4 regions of the Streptomyces sp. NPDC007907 genome follow, and region 4 is predicted to be linked to each of the others. Evidence: riboswitches for the same ligand, from Rfam matches in the RefSeq annotation. Region 4 holds a riboswitch; each other region holds the start of a gene.
What was found. Region 4 has a riboswitch for cobalamin ahead of ACFZDI_RS13795 (energy-coupling factor ABC transporter permease). Riboswitches for the same ligand answer to the same signal wherever they lie in the genome.

Region 1 (4,017 bases), on a different contig from region 4:
CTCGGTCGGGTAGAAGTTGATGTCCACGACCCGGTCGAGGAACGTCACGGCCGTGCGGACGGTCTCGTCCAGGCGCTCCCAGTCGATGTCCCCGCCGGTCACGAACGCGCCGAGGTTCACCGAGCCCAGGTTGCAGACCGCGGTCTCGCCGTCGTCGGTGACCTCCAGGATCTCCGTGCAGAGGTTGGAGGAGTGCACGACGTGGCCGGGCTCGGCCGTCTGGTTGGCGGTGCGGTTGGCGGCGTCCTTGAAGGTCATCCAGCCGTTGCCGGTCTGCGCGAGGGTGCGCATCATGCGGCCGTACAGCTCACGGGCGGGCAGGGTCTTCTTCGCGAGGCCCTTCGCCTCGGCCGCCCGGTACGCGGCGTCGAACTCCTCACCCCACAGGTCGACCAGCTCCGGCACGTCCGAGGGGGAGAACAGCGACCACTGCGCGTCGGTGTTCACGCGCCGCATGAACTCGTCCGGCACCCAGTGTGCGAGGTTCAGGTTGTGCGTACGGCGGGCGTCCTCACCGGTGTTGTCGCGCAGCTCAAGGAACTCCTCGATGTCGGCGTGCCAGGTCTCCAGGTAGACCGCGGCGGCGCCCTTGCGCCGGCCGCCCTGGTTCACGGCGGCGACCGAGGCGTCCAGGGTCTTCAGGAACGGGACGATGCCGTTGGAGTGCCCGTTGGTGCCGCGGATCAGTGAACCGCGGGCGCGGATCCGGGAGTAGGCGATGCCGATGCCGCCGGCGTGCTTCGACAGCCGGGCCACCTGGTGGTACCGGTCGTAGATTGAGTCCAGTTCGTCCTGCGGGGAGTCCAGGAGGTAGCAGGACGACATCTGGGGATGCCGGGTGCCGGAGTTGAAGAGCGTGGGGGAGGACGGGAGGTAGTCGAGGCGGCTCATGAGCGAGTAGAGAGCCGCGACCTCGTCCACCGCGCGTGTGGTGTCGTCCTCGGCGAGGCCGCACGCCACCCGGAGCATGAAGTGCTGGGGCGTCTCGACGACCTTGCGGGTGTGCGGGTGACGCAGCAGGTAGCGGCTGTGGAGGGTACGCAGGCCGAAGTAGCCGAAGCGGTCGTCGGCCGCACGGTCGATCAGCGCGTCGAGGCGGGCGGCGTGGACGCGCACGAACTCGGCGGTGCGGTCGGCGATGAGCCCCTCGCGGTGGCCGACCGCGACGGACCCGGTGAAGGACGTGACGCCCTGCGAGGCGGCCTCCTCGCGGATGCCGATGGTCAGCAGCCGGGCGGCCAGCCGGGAGTAGGCGGGGTCCTCGGAGATCAGACCGGCCGCGGCCTCCGTCGCCAGCTCCCGCAGCTCCCGCTCGTCCGCCTGCGCGGACCGGCCGCGCAGCGCGGCGGCGGCGACCCGGTCGGGGTCGGCGTCGGGGAGGTCGGCGGTCAGCTCGCTCAGGGTCCGCAGCAGCGTGGCACCGGGAGCGTCGTGCTCTTCTTCGGCTGAGACCGGTTCGGCTGGCGCGATGGTCACGTGGGGCTCTCCCTCGCTCGGCACGGGGGCCTCGTCGAGGGCAGGGGGCAGCACACGAGCGCACGCGGCGTCGCGTCCACCGGCCCACTCCACGAGGCCCGGACGTCAGGGCACACCGGCCGGGTGGCCGGGTGCGCTGTCGGCAGGTCCTCGGACTGACCCCTGTGCAGGGCGGCACCCGGAACACGGCGGTTCCGGGAACAGACATGCACAAGTACACCGTTGCGGGACAGTTCCGGATTCGCACCGGATTCCCCTGCGGCGACAGCGAGCATGAGCATACATCTTGTGCCGGGTTCGAACGGCACCCCCAGATGTTGTGTCGTGCTGGTTTCAGAGCGTCAACTCATAGGTGAGATGAGTGATGTCCGTCAGCTCCGGGAGGGGGTTCCCGTCACGCTCGGGTGTGCGAGTGAAGCCCAGGCGTTCGTAGACGCGATGGGCGGTGTGCACGGGGGGCCGGGCCGACAGCACGACGCTCCGGCAGCCCGGGGTGGCCCGCGCCCGCTCGACGCAGGAGCGCTGATGAGCGTGTACGACAGCGGGCCGCCGTGGTGAGTGGTCTCGGCGGCCCGCTGCGGGTGTTGTGTGGTGGTGCGAGGTCAGTGAGCCGACCCGGCCGTCGCAGGCGGGAGTTCCACCTGGACCCCGGGGTCGCCCGCGTCCGCCGTGTAGTCCTCCGGCTTGGTCTCGTCGATGCCGTCGGGGGCCTTCAGGGCCTTCAGGACGAAGGTCAGGACCACCGTCACCACCACGTTCAGGACGAACGCCGTGAGGCCGATGTAGCCGATCTCCCCGATGCCCGGGATCTCCTTCGCGGAGCCGCCGAAGTGCTTCTGCGTCGGGGAGGCCACGCCGTACGCCGCGGCCGTGCCGTAGATCATGCCGACCGCCCAGCCCGCGAGCAGGGCCCAGCGGTGGAACCAGCGGGTGAACAGGCCGCCGACCAGGGCCGGGAAGGTCTGCAGGATCCAGATGCCGCCCAGCAGCTGGAAGTTGATGGCGACCGTCTTGTCCATGGTGAGGACGAAGGCCAGGGCGCCGACCTTCACCAGCAGGGAGACCAGCTTGGAGACCTTGGTCTCCTGCGCGGGGGTGGCGTCCGGCTTGATGAAGTCCTTGTAGATGTTGCGGGTGAAGAGGTTCGCGGCCGCGATGGACATGATGGCCGCGGGCACCAGCGCGCCGATGCCGATCGCCGCGAACGCCACGCCCGCGAACCAGTCCGGGAACATCGTCTCGAACAGCTGAGGGATCGCCAGCTGACCGTTCTGCACCTTGATGCCGGCCGCGATCGCCATGAACCCGAGCAGCGCCAGCAGGCCCAGCATCAGCGAGTACAGCGGCAGGATCGTGGTGTTGCGGCGGATCACCTCACGGCTCTTCGAGGACAGCGTCGCCGTGATCGAGTGCGGGTACATGAACAGCGCCAGGGCGGATCCCAACGCCAGCGTCGCGTACGTCCACTGGCCCGGCTCGGCCGGTGCCAGCGCCCCGCGCGGCGCGCCCGTCGCCGGGTTGGTCTGGCTGAACGCGTCACCGGCCTTGGCGAAGATGTCGTCGAAGCCGCCCAGCTTGATCGGGATGTAGATGATCGCCACCGCGATGACGATGTAGATCAGTGTGTCCTTCACGAACGCGATGAGCGCGGGGGCCCGAAGACCCGACGAGTACGTGTACGCCGCCAGCACGCCGAACGCAATCAGCAGCGGCAGGTCCTTGATGAACCAGTTGGTGTTCTCGCCGCCGCCGACGCCCATCACGTCCAGCACGGCCTGGATGCCGACCAGTTGGAGGGCGATGTACGGCATCGTCGCCAGGATGCCGGTCACGGCCACGGCCAGCGACAGACCCTTCGAACCGAAGCGGCCGCGCACGAAGTCGGACGTCGTGACGTACCCGTGCTTGTGGGACACCGACCACAGGCGCGGCAGGAAGGTGAAGATCAGCGGGTACACCAGGATCGTGTACGGCACGGCGAAGAAGCCGGCCGCGCCCGCCGCGTAGATCGCCGCCGGCACGGCGACGAAGGTGTACGCCGTGTACAGGTCGCCGCCGAGCAGGAACCAGGTGATCCAGGTGCCGAACGAGCGGCCGCCCAGGCCCCATTCGTCCAGGCTGTGCTCGTTCTCGGCCTTGCGCCAGCGCGCGGCCAGGAAGCCCATGACCGTCACGGCCACGAAGAAAAAGATGAAGACGGCGAGTGCGACGCCGTTCACGCCGTCCTTCACTGCGACGCACCGCCCTTCGCGGCCGAGCGGGCGCGCTGGTCACGCTGCCACAGCTTGTAGGCGATCATCGTCAAAGCGGTGGAGATGAGCACCCACGCCATCTGGTACCAGTAGAAGAACGGGATCCCGATGAAGGCCGGGTCGGTCTTGGCGTACGAGCCGACCCACAGCATGGCCACGAAGGGTGCGACAAGGCAGAGCCCGATGACGACGCGCACGGGCGTCACCACCGGGCCTCTGCTGGATTCTGGGGCTTGCGACATCAGGCGGCTCCGTCCCCTCAGTGATCACCTGGGCAATGCGCAGGCAA
Region 2 (4,017 bases), on a different contig from region 4:
TACGCGGAGACCGCGATGAGGAGACCGAGGAGGAGGGGGTTGGTGGTGCGGGTGGCCGCGGTCCCGAGACCGAGCGCCCACAGCCACCAGGCACCGGGGTGCAGTTGCGCCCGGCGTCGGCGCCCCGGCGGGGGCGGGGGGTCGCCCCCCAACACCCCGGCGGCACGACTGCCCGCAGGCCGGGAGGGACGGATACCCACGCCCTCGCACTCCTCAGCGGCACGGCTGCCCGCGGGCGGGGTGGGGTGGTCACCCACGGGGGCGTACTCCGCTGCGGCGCGGCTGCTCCCAGGCGGAGCGGGGCGGTCACCCGCGCCGTCGTGCTCCTCTGCGGCGCGGCTGCCCGCGGGCGGGGTGGGGTGGTCACCCGCGCCCTCGTGCTCCTCTGCGGCGCGGCTGCCCGCGGGCGGGGTGAGGTGGTCACCCGCGCCCTCGTGCTCCTCTGCGGCGCGCCTGCCCGCGGGCGGGGTGAGGTGGTCACCCGCGCCCTCGTGCTCCTCTGCGGCGCGCCTGCCCGCGGGCGGGGTGGGGCGGTCACCCGCGCCCTCGTACTCCTCAGCGCCCGGACTGCCCGCGGGCCGGGTGGGGCGGTCACCCACGTCGGCGTACCTGCCAGATCGCCGCGCCGCCCAGGATCGCCACCACGCCGATGCCCGCGACCAGGCCCAGGGACGGGCCCTCGTCCGACGCGGTGTCCTGCTCCGCTGCCGGCTTCCGCTTCTCCTCACCGCTCTGCGCGACCTGTTCGCCGCAGCCCTTCTCCGGGTAGCCGGAGATCGCGCACAGCAGGGCGTTCGTGTCGTAGCGCAGGGGCCCCGCCACCGCTGCCAGAGCGTCGGCCGTCGTCGCGTCGGGGGAGACCCGGGCGCAGGCGGTGCGGGCGGCGGGCGGGGTCTCGCCACCGGGTGCGTCCGAGGGCGTGCCGAAGTCGAGGACCAGGGCCACCCGCTTGCTGCCCTCCCGCGCGGGCGTCTTCGCACAGATCGTCGCGAATCCGGCCTTGCCGCGCGGCTGTGCCGCGTCCGCGGAGTCCTCGCTCACGGCGAAGCGGAACCCCTGGACGTCGCCGTCCGAGGGGCGGGCCAGGGACGGGCCCTGGGTGGCGTAGACCCACTGGCCGCCGTCGCGCTCCCAGAACGACCAGTACCGGTACCCGGCGGCCTCGGCCCGGCCCGTGCCCGCGCACAGCAGGAGCGGGACCAGGAGCAGGAGAAGGGCGCGGCGGATCACAGGTGCTGCTGCTTCTTGCGGCCGGTGAACAGGAAGCCGATGCCGATGCCGGCGACCAGGCAGACACCGACGTACCACCAGACCCCGAAGAAGTCCGAGCCGGAGTCCTCCTTCGCGGCCGAGGCCTCGGTCCTCCCGGTGGCCTGCGGGGCCGGGCCCGTCGCGTTCAGCTGCTTGACGAGGTCCGCGCCGCCGAAGTCACGCGGGTTCGTGCCCGTCGCGTGGGCGGCGAGGATCAGCTGGGCGTAGGCGGCCGGACCGCTCTGCGCGGCCCAGGTCGCGGCGTTCTTCGCCAGCCACCGCACGGACGTCTCCGCCTGCGCGGTGTCGCCCTTTGCGGCGAGCGCGACGACCGCGTCGGCGGTGTTGCCGTAGTCGGGCTGGGGCTCGGCACCGGCCAGGGCGGACATCAGGTGCCCGTCGTCCTCGGCCAGGGCGGCGGTCAGCCAGGCGGCTCCGTTGGCCGCCGCCTGCTCCGGCGTCGAGGCCTTCGCGCAGGCGGCACTGGACGGTCCGGAGGCCTTTGTGCCGGGCTCGACGACCATGCCCTTGCCCAGGGCGCCGAGCACACCGGCGGCGGTGGCGTCCGCGTTGGCGGCGAGCTTGCCCTTCTTGTCCGGCTGGAAGGCGAAGGCACCGTCGCCGTCCCCGCCGCAGGGCAGGGCGAGCTTCAGCAGGGCGTCGTAGGGGGACTTGCCGTCCTTCTCGACCCGGTCCGGCTTCTCGCCGGTGGCGGCGAGCGCGCCCGTCACGACCGACGTCGAGTTGGTGTCGCTGGCCCCGCCGGGCGAGTAACCCCAGCCGCCGTCCTCGTTCTGCACGGACTTCAGCCAGTCGACGGCCTTGCCGGTGACGTCGTCGTGCCCGCCGAGCGCGGCCAGGGCCTGTACGGCGGCGGAGGTGGCGTTGGTGTCCCGCATGGTCTTGGCGTCGCACGCGGCGGTGGGGTCGGGCCGGTACGAGGCGAAGGAGCCGTCCGCGCACTGCTGGCGCTCCAGCCACCGCACGGCCTTCGCGGCGGGCTTCACACCCACCGTGTCCTGCGCGAGCAGCGCGAGCGACTGCCGCCACACCCCGTCGTACTTCGGGTCGGTCGAGCCGTACAGGGCGGAGGGGAACGCCTGGGAGGACGACGGGGACGGGTCGGCGACGGCCGGGGTGGCGGCGCCGATCACGGCGACGGCGGCCAGGACCGCGGCGCTGCGGCGAACGTTCATGATCGGCGGGTGCCTCTCCCTGTGGGGGAGCCGGACAGCACGGGACACCCCGGCGGCTCGGCTCCGTGTACCTCGACGGTGCCGTGCACCGGCACGCTGCCGGGCACGTGAGCCGGTCACGACCCGTACGCGGCGATCCGGCTCACCGCCCTGGTGGGCGGTACACGGTTGCGGGGCCAGCGCCGGAATTGCACCGGCTTCCCCCCGTACGGTGTGATGACGACCCGCTTACTGTACCCGCACGTAGGAATCGGCCCGAGGGGGTCCCGGGCGGGCGCCCGGCGTCGCCAAACGCCGCCCACGCCGCCGGGAAAGCGCCGGGCTGGGGCGCCGTGCCGACGTGTACGAGATCGGCGAGGCGTGGGTGCCGCGCCGTGGGTGCGGGCGCCGAGGCCAGAGTGTGGTGAGAGATGACGGGGAACTCGTGTGCGCTGCAATGGAGTTGATCCTCTCCGGAGGCCGGAGCGGATAACGTGGGGCTTCCTCGACCACATACGCAGGAGCGTCCATGACCGACCACGTGGAGAACTCCGAGCAGGAGCCGTTCCCCAAGATCGACACCTCGGTGCCGCACTCGGCCCGCATCTGGAACTACTGGCTGGGCGGCAAGGACAACTACGAAGTCGACCGGGTGGCCGGTGACGCGTTCCGTGAGGTCTTCCCCGGCATCGAGACCGGGGCCCGCGCGGCCCGCTACTTCCTCGCCCGCGCCGTCCGCCACCTGGCCGCCGAAGAGGGCATCCGCCAGTTCCTGGACATCGGCACCGGCCTGCCCAACGTGGACAACACCCACCAGATCGCCCAGCGGGTGGCCCCGGAGAGCCGGATCGTCTACGTCGACAACGACCCCCTGGTGCTGGCCCACGCCCGCGCCCTGCTCACCAGTACGGCGGAGGGCGTCACCAACTACGTGGACGCCGACCTGCGCGATCCGGACACCATCGTCCGGGAGGCCGGGAAGACACTCGACTTCGACCAGCCCGTCGCCCTCATGCTGATGGGCATCCTGGGCCACATCGAGGACCACGACGAGGCCCGCTCGATCGTGCGCCGGCTGGTGGACGCCCTGCCACCGGGCAGCTACCTCGTGCAGTACGACTCCACCGACACCAGCGAGGACTACGTCCGGGCCATCCAGACGTACAACGACGGCGGGTCGATTCCCTACATTCTGCGCAGCCCCGAGCAGATCACGCGCTACTTCGACGGTCTCGAACTGCTCGAACCGGGCGTGGCGTCCTGCTCGCGCTGGCGTCCCGACGCGGCGGCCCTGGGCCTGCCGGCCGAGGTGCACCAGTACGGCGGCGTCGCCCGCAAGAACTGAGCCCTCACGTCTCCTGAAGGATGCGGTGCAGGATGGTCGGAGTCTCGTCGGGCGACTCGGCTTCGACCACCAGCCGGTTCATCGCGTCCCAGTAGCACTCGATCTCGGCCGGCCGGTCGGGATAGAGGGCACCGGTGAGCTGCTCCAGGTAGACCACGTCCGGCAACTGCCCGCCGGGCAGCCGCAGGATGGTCACCGGACCGCCCTCCGCGGCGTGGGCGCCGACGGCGAACGGCAGGATCTGCA
Region 3 (4,017 bases), on a different contig from region 4:
GTGACCGTCCGGCGGGCCGTGTCGACGAGGTCGTGCCAGGCGCGTGTCTCCTCGGGGCGCGCGGTCCTGCGGCGCGGCTCCCCCGCACCCCCCTCGTCCCCCGGTACGCCCGCCGTGCCCCGCTCGTCGCCACGCTGCTCAGCCATGCCGCGATCCTGCCAGGCGGGGCCTCGCGGCGCTGCGGTGCGGGGGACTTCGGGGGCGCGCTTCGTACACGACCGCGGTGGCACCCCGACGGGTGACCGGGACCCGTTCGACGGGCCACTCGTCCGGGTGAAACGGGACACTCCTGGCAGCCGGCCGCCGGGGCACCGGGCGGCCGCGCCGGGGCGGAACGCCGACCCCCTGATGCGGTCACCCCTGCGCCCCTCCCAGTTCATCTTCCGTTCACTCAGGTTCCCTACGTTCATCGAGCCAATGACCTCGAACGATTGCCTGGGTAAATGGAAAGCTTCTCGCTGATCCTCGCGATTGTGGTGATAACCGCACTCGCGTTCGATTTCACGAACGGTTTCCACGACACCGCGAACGCCATGGCCACGACCATTTCCACGGGCGCCATGAAGCCCAAGGTTGCGGTGGCCATGTCCGCGGTCCTCAACCTGGTCGGCGCCTTCCTGTCCGTCGAAGTCGCCAACACGATCTCCAAGGGCCTCGTCGACGAGGCCGGCATCCGTCCCGAGGTCATCTTCGCCGCCCTGGTCGGCGCGATCCTCTGGAACCTGCTGACCTGGCTCGTCGGTCTGCCCTCCAGCTCCTCCCACGCCCTCATGGGCGGTCTGATCGGTGCCACGATCGCCTCGGCGGGTGTCGGCGCGGTGCACGGGGACGTGCTGGTCACCAAGGTGCTGATCCCGGCGATCGCCGCCCCGCTGGTCGCGGGCATCGCGGCGATGCTGGCCACGCGGCTGACCTACTCCCTCGGCAGCAAGGCCGAGGACAAGGCGTCCAAGAAGGGCTACCGGGCCGGCCAGATCGCCTCCGCGGGCCTGGTCTCCCTGGCGCACGGCACCAACGACGCACAGAAGACCATGGGTGTCATCACTCTCGCCCTGGTCGCCGGCGGCGCCGTGGCGCCCGACTCGGACCCGCCCATGTGGGTCATCCTCTCGGCCGGTCTCGCCATCGCGCTCGGCACCTACCTGGGCGGCTGGCGCATCATCCGCACCATGGGCAAGGGACTGACCGACCTCCAGCCGCAGCAGGGCTTCGCCGCCCAGACCTCCGCGGCCACGGTCATCCTGGCCTCCTCGCACCTCGGTTTCTCCCTCTCCACGACGCACTCCGTGTCCGGTTCGGTGATGGGTGCCGGACTCGGCCGCAAGGGCGGCGTGGTCCGCTGGTCCACCGCGACGCGGATGTTCGTCGCGTGGGGTCTGACGCTGCCGGCCGCGGCCCTGGTGGGCGCGCTCGCCGAGTACGTCACCGGCTTCGGCAGCTGGGGCACCGCCGTGGTGGCCGTCTTCCTCATCGCCTCCAGCGCGACGATCTGGAAGCTGTCGCGGCGCGAGGTGGTCGACCACACCAACGTCAACGACACCGACAGCGAGAACGACGGCGCCGAGCCCGCGGGCGTGGTCACCACGGCGATCGCCGCCGTGACGCCGCCCCCTGCGGGAGGCACGGCGTCGGCGGACCCGGTCCCGACGTTCCCGGCGCAGGCCACCGCCGAGCGCACGCCGACCACGACCACCACGGTCTGACCGCCACCGGTTACAAGGAAGAGTCTCGGATATGAAGATCGACTGGGCGGCCCTCGGCTCCGTCTTCGGCGTCAGCCTCGTGGTCACCGTGGCCCTCGTCGGCCTGTTCACCCTCGGCATCACCGGTCTCTCCCGCCGCGAGCGGGCGGTGGCGGAGGGCGGGTCCGCGAGCCTCGCCGTCACCGGCGCGTACGCGTGCTTCGCGGCCTGTGCGGCGGCCGTGGGCTACGGGATCTATCTGATCGTGGCCTGAGCGCCCCACCGCACATCGTGTCCGCCGGGCGGCACGGGACTTTGGTCCCGTGCCGCCCGGTCGTCATGCGGGGCAGGGGGCGATGTGGGGTTCTCCACACTCTCCCCTCGCAGGTCAACGGCAAGTTGACGGCCGTTCCCGGCCGTGGTGGACTGCCGGGGCCAGTACGGCGGCAGGAGAGGAAGCCGGTGAAAGTCCGGCGCGGTCCCGCCACTGTCACCGGGGTAGCAATCCCCCGGGAGCCAGGAACTCTCACCGCCGATCTCGTCGAACCAGGGCGCGGACACCCTGAGTGAGGACACATATCGCCATGCGCGGCTGCCGATCGAGGTTCACCACCCCACCCCTGCCCGCCCTCCTGGCCGGCTGAGCCCATGGGTGCCGGTCGCGTCTTCGCGTACGGCGCCGCCGCCGGTCTGATCGGTGACCTGTTGCTCGGTGATCCTCGCCGGGGGCATCCGGTCGCCGCGTTCGGGCGGGCCGCGGGCGCCGTGGAACGGGTGTTGTGGCGGGACCATCGCGGGTGGGGCGCGCTGCACACCGCCGTGTGTGCCGGCGGGGCCGTCGCCCTCGGGTCCGTCGCCGCGCGTGCCGTACGCACCTCCCCCGCCGCCTCCGTCGCGCTGACCGCTGCCGCCACCTGGGCCGTGGTCGGGGGGACTTCACTCGCCCGGGAGGCCCGGACCATCGGGCGGGCCCTGGAGGCCGGGGACGTCGAGGCGGCCCGGGCCCGGCTGCCGCACCTGTGCGGCCGCGATCCGCAGGCCCTCGACGCCGACGGCATGGCCCGGGCCGTGGTCGAGTCGGTCGCCGAGAACACCTCCGACGCGGTGGTGGGGGCTCTGGTGTGGGGCGCCGTCGGCGGGGTGCCGGGGCTGCTGGGGTTCCGGGCCGTCAACACCCTGGACGCCATGGTCGGGCACAAGTCGGCCCGCTACCGCCGCTACGGGTGGGCCTCCGCACGCCTGGACGACCTCGCGGGGTGGCCCGGAGCGCGGCTGACCGCCGTCCTCGCCGCCCTGGCCGGGCCGGATCCGCGAGGGGCCGTGCGGGCCTGGCGGGCGGATGCGGCGCAGCATCCGAGTCCCAACGCCGGGCCCGTGGAGGCTTCGTTCGCCGGGGCGCTCGGGGTGCGTCTCGGCGGGACGCTGTCGTACGGCGGGCGGGTGGAGCACCGGCCCGTGCTGAACACCGGGGGGCGTGCCGTCGGCACGCGGGACGTCGAACGGGCCGTACGGCTGTCGAAGCGCGTGACATGGCTCGCGCTCGGGGTGTGCGCGGGCGCGCGGTTGTTGACGAGTGCGCGGTTGTCCAGAGGTGCGCGATCGCTCGGGAGTGCGCCGTCGCTCCGGGGTGCGCGGTCGCTGAAGAGGGGGAAATGACATGAGCGGTGGGCTTCTCGTCGCCGGTACCACTTCCGACGCCGGCAAGAGCGTCGTGACCGCCGGGATCTGCCGGTGGCTGGTGCGCCAGGGCGTCAAGGTCGCGCCCTTCAAGGCGCAGAACATGTCCCTGAACTCCTTCGTGACGACGGAAGGGGCCGAGATCGGGCGGGCACAGGCCATGCAGGCGCAGGCCTGCCGCGTCGAGCCGACCGCGCTGATGAACCCGGTGCTGCTCAAGCCCGGTGGCGAGCAGAGCAGTCAGGTCGTGCTGCTGGGCAAGCCGGTCGGGGAGCTGAGCGCGCGCGGCTACCACGGCGGACGGCAGCAGCAGTTGCTCGGGACGGTGCTGGACTGCCTGGAGCAGTTGCGGGGCACGTATGACGCGGTGATCTGTGAGGGGGCCGGTTCTCCCGCCGAGATCAACCTGCGGCGGACGGACATCGTGAACATGGGGATCGCCCGGGGCGCCGGGCTGCCCGTGCTCGTCGTCGGCGACATCGACCGGGGCGGGGTGTTCGCCTCGTTCTTCGGGACGGTGGCGCTGCTGTCGCCCGAGGACCAGCGTTGCGTCGCCGGGTTCCTCGTCAACAAGTTCCGCGGGGACGTCTCCCTGCTGGAACCGGGCCTGGACATGCTGCACGGGCTCACGGGGCGGAAGACGTACGGCGTGCTGCCG
Region 4 (4,017 bases):
CCGGTTCCGTCTGGAGGCTCAGACCGCCGGGCGTCTCAACCACCCCAACGTTGTGGGGGTCCTGGACTTCGGCGAGTACGACAACCGGCTGTATCTGGTGATGGAGCTGGTCGAGGGCGACAGCCTCGCCGGGGTGCTGGCCGGCTCCGGCGCGCTGCCCGCCGAGCGGGTGGCCCGTCTCGCCGGGCAGGCGTCCGCGGGGCTCGCCGCCGCACACGCGCAGGGCATCGTGCACCGGGACGTCAAACCGGCCAACCTGCTGCTGGACGCGGCCGGCACGCTGAAGATCGGCGACTTCGGCATCGCGCGGTTCCTCGACGACCCCGGCGCCGCCCTCACCGCCACCGGGCAGATCATCGGCACCGGTCTCTACCTCGCGCCCGAGCGGGCCCTGGGCAAGCCCGCCGGGCCGGCCTCCGACATGTACTCCCTTGGCTGCGTGCTCTACCAGCTCCTCAGCGGGCGACCGCCGTTCGAGGCCGACACGGCCGTCGCCCTGCTCCACCAGCACCTCGACTCGGTTCCCGTGCCGCCCCGCGAGCTCGGGGTCGCGGGGCTTCCGCCCGCGTTCGAGAACTACCTCCTCGGTCTGCTCGCCAAGCAGCCCGAGGACCGGCCCACCGCCCAGCAGGCCGCCGAGTGGTTCGCCGCAGGCGCCTGGCAAGGCCTGCCCGAGCCGCTGCCCGAGGTCTCCCCGCCGTTGCGGCCCACCTCCACGTCCGCGGCGACGCCCGCCGGGCCGGGCCCGTACGCCGGCTCCGGGACCGGCAGTCCGACCACGTACGCGCTGCCCGCGACCACGGGTCACCGCACGGCGGCCCGGGCCGCCCAGGCGGGGCGTGCGGGCCGCACCCGCGGGCGCGGCGGTGCCGGCAACCGTACGAGGGTGGCCGCGACGGCCGCCGCCGCGGCCCTCTTCCTCGCGGCGATGCTCCTCGGCATGCGCTGGTTCTCGCCCGACACGACCGCGGAGGGCACAGAACCCGACGCGTCCCCGACGGCGAGCAGCCCCGCCGCCACGGCCTCCGAAGGCTCCGCCGCGCCCGACTCCTCCGGCCGGCAGGCCGATCCGCAGGCCGACCCGGCGGCCGGCCCGGGTACGGCCGACACGCCGGCCACCGGCACCGTGGCCGATGTCACTCCGTCCGCGTCGCCCTCCTCGCCGGCTCCTGACGCGCCCGTGCCGAGCGCGACGGCCCCGACACAGGAGGCGGGCGGCGAGCCGGCGCAGCCGAAGCCCGAGAAGCCGCGCCAGGGCGGGAAAGAGGGCGACTTCGACGACGGCGGGGACGACGGGACCGACGACTGACGCGGCCCGGGCGGCGTGCGACGGGCCCCTGTCCGGCGCGCGTGGATCGGCCGTGAGATGCGCCGGTGTGCGAACGGACGCCCCCTCGCGCGCCCCTTGGGTGGCTTGTCATCGCCCTTACCCCGGCCTTATTGTCACCACGCCTTGGTGAACGGGAAATCCGGTGTGATGCCGGTGCGGCCCTCGCCACTGTGAATCGGGAAGTCCGGCTCCAGCCCTCACGGGCAGCCACTGGGTCCTCGTGACCCGGGAAGGCGGAGTCCGGGCGGTGGTACCCGTCAGCCAGGAGACCGGCCAAGGCGCGTCAACCATCCACGAGGTGCTGGAGAGGGTCTGCTGAGCCATGCACATAGCCGAGGGTTTCCTTCCTCCGGCGCACGCGGTCGCCTGGGGCGTCGCGTCGGCGCCGTTCGTCGTCCACGGGGTCCGGTCGCTCACCCGTGAAGTGCGCGAGCACCCCGAGAGCACTCTGCTCCTCGGTGCTTCCGGTGCCTTCACGTTCGTCCTGTCCGCCCTCAAACTCCCGTCCGTCACGGGCAGTTGCTCGCACCCCACCGGCACGGGCCTGGGCGCCATCCTGTTCCGGCCGCCCATCATGGCGGTGCTGGGCACCATCACCCTGCTCTTCCAGGCGCTGCTGCTCGCGCACGGCGGCCTCACGACGCTCGGCGCCAACGTCTTCTCCATGGCGATCGTCGGGCCCTGGGCCGGATACGCCGTCTACAAGCTGCTGCGGCGCTCCAACGTGCCGCTGATGGTGACCGTGTTCTTCGCCGCGTTCGTCGCCGACCTGTCCACCTACTGCGTCACCAGCGTGCAGCTGGCGCTCGCGTTCCCCGACCCGGGCAGCGGGTTCCTGGGCGCGCTCGGCAAGTTCGGTTCCATCTTCGCCGTCACCCAGATCCCGCTCGCGGTGAGCGAGGGCCTGCTGACCGTGCTCGTGATGCGGCTGCTGGTGCAGTCCAGCAAGGGCGAACTGACCCGGCTGGGCGTGCTCGTCGCGCAGAAGCAGGCGCGGACCGGGACCGAGACCGAGGCGGTGGGCCGATGAAGCGGAACACGAAGATCAACCTGCTCCTGCTGATCGCCGTGGCCGCGCTCGCGGTGCTGCCCCTGGCGTTCGGGCTCGGCGACCACAAGAAGGAGCCGTTCACGGGCTCCGACGGCGAGGCGGAGACGGCGATCACCGAGCTGAAGCCGGACTACGAGCCGTGGTTCTCGCCGCTGTACGAGCCGCCGTCCGGCGAGATCGAGTCGGCGCTCTTCTCCCTCCAGGCGGCTCTCGGCGCCGGTGTCCTCGCCTACTACTTCGGCCTGCGCCGGGGCCGCAGGCAGGGCGAGCAGCGGGCGCTGGAGCGACAGTCCGGCAGCACGCTCGCCGGCACCGCCGGGAAGTCCGCCGCGGAAGAGGACTGAGCCCCGGTGCTGCCGATCGACGCGGCGGCGCACGGCAGTCGCTGGCGCCGCCGCCATCCCGTGGACAAGGCCGTGCTGGGGCTCGGCCTCACCGTGCTCGCCATCTCCCTGCCGCCCTGGCCGGGCGCGGCCCTGGTCCTCCTGACGGCCCTGGTCGTGCTGCTGGGTCCGGCCGGTGTGCCCGGGCGGCGGCTGTGGCGGGCCTACCGGGTGCCGCTGGGCTTCTGCGTGACCGGAGCGCTCACACTGCTCGTCCAGGTGGGCGGGCCGGGAGGGCTCGTCGCGCTCGCCGCCGACGGGCCGGTCCGGGCCGGGGAGTTGCTGCTGCGCACCTCGGCGGCCTCCCTGGGCGTGCTGCTGTTCGCCTTCACCACGCCCATGTCCGACCTGCTGCCCCGGCTGGTCGGGGCCGGGGTCCCCGCGCCGGTCGTCGACGTCGCGCTCGTGACGTACCGGATGAGCTTTCTGCTGCTGGACTCGATGCGCCGCATCCGGGAGGCCCAGGCGGCCCGGCTCGGCCACACCGGCCGGGCCGCGGAGTGGCGGTCCCTGGCCGGGCTCGGCGCCACCGCGTTCGTCCGCGCCTTCGACCGGGCCACCCGGCTCCACGCCGGGCTCGCCGGGCGCGGCTACGACGGCACCCTGCGGGTCCTGGTGCCCGAGGCCCGGGTCTCCGTCCGCTTCACGACGGCCAGTTGCGCGCTGCTCGCGGCGGTGGCCGTCCTCACACTCGTCCTGGAAAGGCCGCTGACATGAGCGAGCCAGCCCTCGTCGCCCTGCGGGGCGCGTCCTTCGCCTACGAGGACGGCCCGACCGTGCTCAGCGGGCTCGACTTCGACATCCGGGAGGGCCGCGCGCTCGCGCTGCTCGGCCGCAACGGCAGCGGCAAGACCACGCTGATGCGGCTGCTCTCCGGCGGCCTGAAACCGCACGAGGGGCGGCTGACGGTCGAGGGGCGGCCGGTGGCGTACGACCGCAAGGGGCTGACCCGGCTGCGGACGACCGTGCAGCTGGTGGTGCAGGACCCGGACGACCAGTTGTTCGCGGCCTCCGTCGAGCAGGACGTGTCGTTCGGGCCGCTGAACCTCGGTCTGGACGACACGCAGGTCCGGGCGCGGGTGGCGGAGGCACTGGCCGCCCTGGACATCACGTCCCTGGCCGACCGGCCGACCCATCTGCTGTCCTACGGGCAGCGCAAAAGGACCGCCATCGCGGGGGCGGTCGCCATGCGGCCGCGGGTCCTCATCCTCGACGAGCCGACCGCCGGACTCGACCCGGACGGACAGGAGCGT

Region 1: linked by a shared signal. The riboswitch ahead of ACFZDI_RS02255 (ribonucleoside-diphosphate reductase subunit alpha) and the one ahead of ACFZDI_RS13795 (energy-coupling factor ABC transporter permease) in region 4 are both predicted to bind cobalamin.
Region 2: linked by a shared signal. The riboswitch ahead of ACFZDI_RS20025 (prenyltransferase/squalene oxidase repeat-containing protein) and the one ahead of ACFZDI_RS13795 (energy-coupling factor ABC transporter permease) in region 4 are both predicted to bind cobalamin.
Region 3: linked by a shared signal. The riboswitch ahead of ACFZDI_RS27550 (cobalamin biosynthesis protein) and the one ahead of ACFZDI_RS13795 (energy-coupling factor ABC transporter permease) in region 4 are both predicted to bind cobalamin.

What each region holds. Positions count from the first base shown of each region.
Region 1 covers NZ_JBIBKR010000001.1:486,194-490,210, reverse strand. Annotated here, with positions in the region: gene ACFZDI_RS02255 (ribonucleoside-diphosphate reductase subunit alpha) at 1-1,476, opposite strand, end outside; cobalamin riboswitch at 1,600-1,797, opposite strand; partial or broken gene ACFZDI_RS02250 (GNAT family N-acetyltransferase) at 1,810-2,001, opposite strand; gene mctP (monocarboxylate uptake permease MctP) at 2,079-3,707, opposite strand; gene ACFZDI_RS02240 (DUF3311 domain-containing protein) at 3,704-3,970, opposite strand.
Region 2 covers NZ_JBIBKR010000004.1:821,299-825,315, forward strand. Annotated here, with positions in the region: gene ACFZDI_RS20015 (CbiQ family ECF transporter T component) at 1-155, opposite strand, end outside; gene ACFZDI_RS20020 (SCO2322 family protein) at 592-1,230, opposite strand; gene ACFZDI_RS20025 (prenyltransferase/squalene oxidase repeat-containing protein) at 1,227-2,447, opposite strand; cobalamin riboswitch at 2,558-2,694, opposite strand; gene ACFZDI_RS20030 (SAM-dependent methyltransferase) at 2,956-3,771, shown strand; gene ACFZDI_RS20035 (helix-turn-helix transcriptional regulator) at 3,776-4,017, opposite strand, start outside.
Region 3 covers NZ_JBIBKR010000007.1:56,031-60,047, forward strand. Annotated here, with positions in the region: gene ACFZDI_RS27535 (class II aldolase/adducin family protein) at 1-146, opposite strand, end outside; gene ACFZDI_RS27540 (inorganic phosphate transporter) at 444-1,703, shown strand; gene ACFZDI_RS27545 (hypothetical protein) at 1,735-1,956, shown strand; cobalamin riboswitch at 2,096-2,230, shown strand; gene ACFZDI_RS27550 (cobalamin biosynthesis protein) at 2,331-3,338, shown strand; gene ACFZDI_RS27555 (cobyric acid synthase) at 3,340-4,017, shown strand, end outside.
Region 4 covers NZ_JBIBKR010000003.1:527,076-531,092, forward strand. Annotated here, with positions in the region: gene ACFZDI_RS13790 (protein kinase) at 1-1,309, shown strand, start outside; cobalamin riboswitch at 1,438-1,623, shown strand; gene ACFZDI_RS13795 (energy-coupling factor ABC transporter permease) at 1,653-2,360, shown strand; gene ACFZDI_RS13800 (energy-coupling factor ABC transporter substrate-binding protein) at 2,357-2,725, shown strand; gene cbiQ (cobalt ECF transporter T component CbiQ) at 2,732-3,481, shown strand; gene ACFZDI_RS13810 (ATP-binding cassette domain-containing protein) at 3,478-4,017, shown strand, end outside.